Tistrella bauzanensis: one gene and its partner. The protein of the gene in region 1 binds, or shares a complex with, the protein of each later gene. Links are inferred from orthologs where the notes say so. Each region holds a gene or a part of one and is shown in the gene's direction. Other genes may lie near its edges.

Region 1 (3,703 bases):
CAGCGGGCGCTGGAACTGCTACGTGGCGTGGCACTGTTCAGCCGACCGGGCAGTTCTCTTGCCCTGAACCGCTGACGGCCGGGGGCGGGACAGGCGATCATGGCGGCATTGCGCATCCGCAGGACCGATGACCCGCCCCGCGGGGCGGCTCCGGCCGTGTCGGGATCGCGGACGATCTGGACGATCACCGGCCTTCTGGCGCTGGCAGGGCTGGCGGCGGCGGCGCTGATCGCGCTTGCAGCGTCGCTGGGCGACGCCCCAGACACGGCCGCTGACGATATGGCGCAGGCCCAGGTGGTGATGCCGATGCCGGTGTTCCAGGACGCCGAGCGCCGCACCGCCACCATCACTGAAAGCGCCGACGAGGCCCGTGCGCGTGCGGCGCTGGAAGAAGCCCGCGCGGCGGCGCAGGCGGCTCCGCCGGCCCCGGCCGCGCCGCCACCACCGACCGGCCCGGACACGCCGGTGGTGATGTCGGCAAACCCCGCCCCCGGTCTCAGCCAGGAAAGCGACCAGGGGCCGTTGCCAGTGGTGGCCAGCGACGGCCGTGCGCCATGGCAGGTCTATGCCCGCCCCTTCGACCGCAGCGACGCCCGGCCCCGGCTGGCACTGGTGGTGGGCGGGCTGGGCTTCTCGGAGGCAACCACCCAGGCCGCGATCGACCTGCCCGGTGCCGTCACCCTCGCCTTCTCGCCCTATGCGCCGGAACTGAGGCGCTGGATCGAGCGGGCGCGGATGGCGGGCCACGAGGTGATGCTGGAACTGCCGATGGAGCCCGATGGCTATCCGCGCAACGATGCCGGCCCCGCCGCGCTTCTGACCACGCTGGAGCCCGACCGCAACCGCGAACGGCTGCACTGGACGCTCAGCCGGGCCACCGGCTATGTCGGCGTCAAGCCATTGATGGGCGAACGTTTCCTGCGTTCGCCCCAGCATCTGCGGCCGGTTCTGGATGAAATGCAGGAACGCGGCATCATGATCGTCGCGCAGGAGAACGAGGCGACCGATATCGGCGTGGCGCTGGCTCGCGAGATCGGTGTGCCGCGGGCGCTGGCACGGTTCACGGTGGATGCCGTGGCGACCCCGCAGGCGATCGACCAGCGGCTGAACGCGCTGGAGGCGCTGGCGCGGCGCGACGGCAAGGCGCTGGCGGTGGCGGAAGCCTGGCCGGTGACGCTGGAGCGCATCGCCAACTGGATCGCCACGGTCGAAGCCCGCGGCTTCGCCTTCGCACCGGCAACAGCCCTTGCCGATGCACCGGGCCTGGCGCCCGATGGCGGCGCCGTGCCGCCTCCTCCCGGCCAGACGGCACCCGCCCAGACGGCCCCCACCCAGACACCGGCTTCCCAGACACCGGCCGGCCCACCGCCTGCGTCCGACGGCACCGCCGCCGGCCACAGCCCCGGCACCCAACACTGAGCGAGATCCATGGCCGCGAACCCCGCCGATCTGCCCTATCGCCCCTGTGTGGGCGTGATGCTGCTCAACCCGGCCCGCGAGGTCTTCGTGGGCCAGCGGATCGACACCACCGCCGAGGCCTGGCAGATGCCCCAGGGCGGCATCGATCCGGGCGAGACGCCCGAGGTGACGGCCATGCGCGAGATGGCCGAGGAGATCGGCACCAACAATGCCCGCATCCTGGCCGAAACCCCTGACTGGCTGACCTATGACCTGCCGGACGCGTTGATTGGCAAGGTCTGGGGCGGGCGCTATCGCGGCCAGCGCCAGAAATGGTTCGCGATGGAGTTTCTGGGCGGGGACGACGAGATCAACCTTCAGACCGCTCATCCGGAATTCAATCGCTGGCGCTGGCTGCCGGCCCGCGACCTGCCCTCGATGATCGTGCCGTTCAAGCGTGACCTCTATCGTCAGGTGCTGACCGCCTTCAGTCACCTGCTGCCCTGATCGCGGCCACGACCGGGCGATACCGCGGTTGACGGCGGGGTGGTTTGCGTTCACCGTTATATCTACATGGATATAACGAGGGTGCCCATGAAAGCGCTGTTCGCCGGCCTTGTCGTTCTGCTGCTGCACCTTCAACCCTCGGCCGCCGCCGACCGGCCATTGCTGGTCTTCGCCGCCGCCAGTCTCGCCGAGGTGATGGCGGACGCGAGTGACGGCTTCACCAGGGCGGGGGGCACCGCGCCCAAGGTGTCGCTGGCCGGCTCCGGCACCCTGGCCCGCCAGATCATTGCCGGTGCCCCCGCAACGCTGTTCATCTCGGCCCATCCGAAATGGGTGGCCGAGGTGGAAAAAGCCGGGCTGGTTGCGGAAACCCGGCCCTATGCCGCCAATCGTATCGTTCTGGTGGTGCCGGCCGGATCCGCCGCCACCACCTCTGGCGCCACCACCTCTGTTGATGGTGATGACGGCGATGCGGCGATCATCGCCATGATCGACCGGCTGCTGGGCGCCGATGGCCGGCTGGCGATCGGCGATCCGGCAAGCGTGCCGGCCGGCCAGTATGCCCGTGACGCGCTGACCAGCCTTGGCATCTGGCAAAGGGTTGAACCGCGCACCGCCCCCGTCGAGAATGTCCGCGTGGCACTGGCGCTGGTCGCGCGGGGCGAGGCCCCGGCCGGCATCGTCTATGCCTCGGACGCCGCGGCCGAGCCGGGGGTCGCCGTGCTGGCGGTGCTGCCTGAACGGCTGCATGCGCCGGTCCGCTATCCGGCGGCGTTGATCACAGCCGGCGGCGCCGACGTCTCCGCCGATGCCACGGCGTTTCTCGACTATCTGACCGGGCCTGAGGGCGCTAAGATCCTGCGTCGCCACGGGCTTGAGCCAATCGACCGCTGATCCCCATGCCCGCGGCCGCCCACGACGCCATACCCAGCCGAGGACCGCGCCACTGTTGACTGATTTGAGCTGGCTGGGCCTGGGCTGGCTGGGTGCCGCGGAGCGCGATGCCATCGGCCTCAGCCTTCAGGTTGCCGCAACCGCGCTGGCGGGATTGCTGCCGCTGGCGATTGTCGCCGGCTGGGTGCTGGCGCGCTGGCGGTCGCGGGCACGGATCGTGCTGGATGTGATCGTGCATCTGCCGCTGGTGATGCCGCCGGTGGTGACCGGCTATCTGCTGTTGCTGGCCTTCGGGCGCAAAGGTGCTATCGGCAGCCTGCTCGACCAGCTCTTCGGGCTGGTCTTCGCCTTTCGCTGGACGGGAGCCGCGCTGGCGGCGGCGGTGATGGCGCTGCCGCTGGTGGTGCGGCCGATCCGGCTGGCCTTCGAAGCCGCCGATCCACGGCTCAACCAGGCGGCCGCAGGCCTGGGCGTGGCTCCCTTGCGCGCCTTCCTGACCATCACCCTGCCGCTGGCCCTGCCCGGCATCCTGGCCGGCACCATTCTGGGCTTCGCCAAATGCCTGGGTGAGTTCGGCGCCACCGTAACCTTCGTCTCCAACATTCCAGGCGAGACCCGGACCCTGTCGCTGGCCGTACAAACGCTGCTGTCGGCGCCGGGGGGCGATGGTCCGGCCCTGCGGCTGGCGATGGTCGGGGTCGTGATCGCGATCGGGGCGCTGGTGCTGGCCGAGACCGTCACCCAGTCGATGCGTCGCCGGCTGGGGCTGAGTGCCGTGCCCCCCTCCAGACCACGGCGGCTGGCATGACGATCGACATCCGACTGCATCATCAGGTGTCCGACGAGTTTGCCCTGGATGTGTCGCTGACCTTACCGTCACGCGGGGTTACCGCTGTCTTCGGCC
Region 2 (3,662 bases), on another replicon or contig:
GGGCGCGGGCTGGCCGAGGCGCCGCTGGAACGGGTGGCCCAGGCGGCGCGGCCGCTGATGGCGCGCGCGGAAGATGTGGGCCTGCTGCGCGGCGTGGTCACCGATGCCCTGGCTGAACGCAAGCGTGGCGAGGTCATGCTGGAACTCCAGGACGACCGCTTCTTCCTGGTCGCCGGGACGCCGCTACCCGATGGCGCGGCGCTGATCTCGATCGCCGATGTCACCGATACCATCCGGGTGGAACGGGCATTGCGGGATCGGGCCACGGCCCTTGCGGAAGCCGACCGGCTGAAATCGGAATTCGTGGCCCATGTCTCTTACGAGTTGCGCACACCATTGAATTCGGTGATCGGCTTCGCCCAGCTTCTGGCCAGCGAGATGGCCGGCACCCTGAACCTGCGCCAGCGCGGCTATGCCGAAGACATCGTTCATGCCTCGGAACACCTGCTGGTGCTGATCAACGACATGATCGATCTGGCCTCGATCGATGCCGGCGACGTCACTCTCACCCGCCGCCCGGTCGATGTCTGCCAGTTGCTGCGATCGGTGGCCGATCTGGCCCGCCAGCGCGCCCGCGCCGCCTCGGTCGCCATCGACCTCGATTGTCCGGCGCAGACCGGTGTCATCATGGCCGACGGGCTCCGGCTGCGTCAGGCGCTGTACAATCTGCTGGGCAACGCCCTGCGTTTCACGCCATCCGACAGCCATGTGCGGATACAGGCCCGGCTCGTCACCCCCGGCGCCGAACCGGCGCCCGGTTCCGTTGCGGCAGCCGTTGCCGGCGCGGTTGCCGACACCGATGCGCCCGTGATGGTTGCCATCACCATCGCCGATGAAGGGCCGGGTATCCCGGAGAACGAGCGCGAGCAGGTGTTCGAGCGCTTCTGGCGCCGGCGGCGGGGCGAGCGCAAGGCAGGCGTCGGGCTGGGCCTGCCGCTGGCGCGCAGCCTGATCGAGCTTCACGGCGGCCATATCCTGATCGGCGATGCCGCGGGTGGCGGCGCCGAAGTCACCTGCCTGCTGCCGGCCGAGGCGCTGGTGGAGCCGCATGCCGGTACCGTTCCCGATGAAATCACCGGTCAAGCGGCTGAAATCCATGGCCCGAATTGATTGGACGCGCTTTCGGGGCGGTCCTATAAGATCGCAGTCATGAACAGGATCCCGTTCCTCAAGATGCACGGGCTCGGCAACGACTTCGTGGTCATCGACCGGCGGAGCGGCCCCGCCCGCGGCCTGGCGCTCGACGCCCGCCAGATCCGCCGGATCAGCGATCGGCGGCTGGGGGTCGGCTGCGACCAGTTCATCCTGATCGATCCGGCCGAGGACGACCCGCTCGCCGCGGGTGGTGCCGATGCGGTGATGCGCATCCACAATGCCGATGGCGGCGAGGTCGAGGCCTGCGGCAATGCCACGCGCTGCGTGGGCTTTCTGCTGATGGCCGAAACCGGGCTCGCCCGCACCACCATCGCCACCGCCGCCGGCCATCTTCTGGCCAGTGCCGACGGCGAGGGTACCGCGGCGGGGCTGATCACGGTCGATATGGGCCCGGCGCGGCTCGACTGGCAGCAGATCCCGTTGTCCGGTCCGGCCGATACTCTGCATCTGGCCGATACCCTGCGTCTGGCCGATACCCTGCGTCTGGATGGGGTGTCGGAAGGCCCGCTGACCGATCCGGTGGCGGTGAATGTCGGCAATCCGCATGTGGTGTTCTTCGTCGACGATGCCGAAGCCGTCGATCTTGAACGGCTGGGCCCGCCATTGGAACATCACCCGGCTTTCCCCCGGCGCACCAATGTCGAGGTGGTGCACCTGATCGGCCCCGACCGCATCCGCATGCGGGTGTGGGAACGCGGCGTCGGCATCACCGCCGCCTGCGGTACCGGCGCCTGTGCCGCGGCCATCGCCGCCATCCGCCGCGGCCTCACCGGCCGCACGGTTCAGGTGGTGCTGGATGGAGGCCCGCTTTCCATCACCTGGACCGATGACAATCGCGTCTTGATGTCGGGGCCGGTCGCGACCAGCTTCGAGGGGACACTCGACCCGTCGCTGCTTGCCTGATCCCCGCACACCTTGCCGATCCCTCACACGCTTCCGATCGCATGCCGTCATGACCGACCAGACCGACGATCCGCTGCGGATCATCACCTTCGGCTGCCGCCTCAACGCTTATGAAAGCGAGGTGATGCGCGGTCATGCCCGGATATCGGCAGAGGATGGCAGTGCCGCCACCGGTGACGACGCGGCCGATGGGCGGCGGACGATCGTGTTCAACACCTGTGCGGTCACCGCCGAGGCCGAGCGTCAGGCCCGACAGGCGATCCGCCGCGCGCGCCGCGACGATCCGGATGCCCGGATCATCGTCACCGGCTGCGCCGCCCAGATCGCCCCCGACGCCTGGGCCGGCATGCCCGAGGTCGACGCCGTGCTCGGCAATGACGACAAGCTGAAGCCCGAGCGGTTCAATCAGGCCCTGACGGCTGCCGGCGCGGCCCCTGTGCCCACAGCCGCCGCCATTCCCGGCGCCACGGCCACGCCGGTGCCGGCCTTTATCGGCCGCACCGAGCCGGCCCGGATCTTCGTCGACGACATCATGGCGGTGCGCGACACCGCCGGCCATCTGGTCGAGGGGCTGGACGGCCGCGCGCGGGCCTTCGTGCAGGTTCAGAACGGCTGCGATCATCGCTGCACCTTCTGCATCATCCCCTATGGCCGCGGCAACAGCCGCTCGGTGGCTGTGGGCGAGGTGGTCGCGCAGGTGCGCGAGCTGGTGGCGCGCGGCTATGCCGAAATCGTGCTGACCGGGGTCGACATCACCTCCTATGGTGCCGATCTGCCGGGGCGGCCCAGCCTGGGCAATCTGGTGCGCCGGGTATTGCGGCTGGTGCCCGATCTGGCCCGGCTCAGGCTGTCGTCGATCGATTCAGCCGAGATCGACCCGGAACTGATGCAGGCGCTGGCCGAAGAACCCCGGCTGATGCCGCATCTGCATCTGTCGCTGCAGGCTGGCGACGACATGATCCTGAAGCGGATGAAGCGCCGCCACAGCCGTGCCCAGGCGGTCGCCTTCGCCGAGGCTGTCCGCCGCATCCGCCCCGATGCCGTGTTCGGCGCCGACCTGATCGCCGGCTTCCCCACCGAAACCGACGCCATGTTCGAGAACAGCCTGACGCTGATCGACGATATGGGGCTGGTGCATCTGCACGTCTTCCCCTATTCCGCCCGCAACGGCACCCCGGCCGCGCGCATGCCGCAGGTGCCGGTGGCCATCCGGCGTGAGCGCGCCCGCCTGCTGCGCGAAGCCGGTGCCCGGGGCCTTGCCCGCTGGCTGGGCGGCCAGATCGGCCGCGATCTGCCGGTGCTGATCGAAACCCCGGTCACCGCCCGTAGCGAGGGCTTCGCCCTGGTGCGGCTGAACCAGCCGGTCGACCCGGCACTGGCCGGCAGCATCACCACCATCCGCGTCACCGGCGCCGATACCGAAACCCTGGCCGGTGACATCCTTGGCGCCGGCCACCCCGACCACCACCATGCCGCGGACCGGCACATCCCAGGGAGGGCTACTGCTTGAGCGAGGAGCAGACGGGCAAGGGCGGCTGGCTTTCGCGCCTGAAGGCGGGCTTGCGCAAGACCAGCAGCAGGATCGGCGACGGTCTCGCCGGGAT

What was found. The genes of interacting proteins can lie anywhere in the genome.
Region 2: the proteins of IEW15_RS05715 (region 1) and dapF are in contact, whole or in part, in a solved structure (PDB 5YGU), measured with the Escherichia coli proteins. The link is inferred for Tistrella bauzanensis from one-to-one orthologs.

What each region holds. Positions count from the first base shown.
Region 1 is NZ_BMDZ01000008.1:98,044-101,746, reverse strand. The notes cover bases 370-3,166. They hold IEW15_RS05715 (RNA pyrophosphohydrolase), read left to right. Parts: upstream 370-1,428; coding sequence 1,429-1,905; downstream 1,906-3,166. Other genes in these bases: modB (molybdate ABC transporter permease subunit), read left to right, coding at 2,855-3,166; modA (molybdate ABC transporter substrate-binding protein), read left to right, coding at 1,993-2,799; IEW15_RS05720 (divergent polysaccharide deacetylase family protein), read left to right, coding at 370-1,419. Also shown: IEW15_RS05725 (S41 family peptidase), read left to right, coding at 1-75; more of IEW15_RS05720, read left to right, coding at 100-369; more of modB, read left to right, coding at 3,167-3,607; modC (molybdenum ABC transporter ATP-binding protein), read left to right, coding at 3,604-3,703. UniProt on the Escherichia coli protein: Master regulator of 5'-end-dependent mRNA decay.
Region 2 is NZ_BMDZ01000013.1:51,217-54,878, forward strand. Bases 348-3,103 are described here. They hold dapF (diaminopimelate epimerase), read left to right. Parts: upstream 348-1,149; coding sequence 1,150-2,058; downstream 2,059-3,103. Other genes in these bases: IEW15_RS07870 (sensor histidine kinase), read left to right, coding at 348-1,110; mtaB (tRNA (N(6)-L-threonylcarbamoyladenosine(37)-C(2))-methylthiotransferase MtaB), read left to right, coding at 2,108-3,103. In the rest of the region: more of IEW15_RS07870, read left to right, coding at 1-347; more of mtaB, read left to right, coding at 3,104-3,568; signal recognition particle-docking protein FtsY, read left to right, coding at 3,565-3,662. UniProt on the Escherichia coli protein: Involved in the succinylase branch of the L-lysine biosynthesis and in the biosynthesis of the pentapeptide incorporated in the peptidoglycan moiety. Catalyzes the stereoinversion of LL-2,6-diaminopimelate (L,L-DAP) to meso-diaminopimelate (meso-DAP).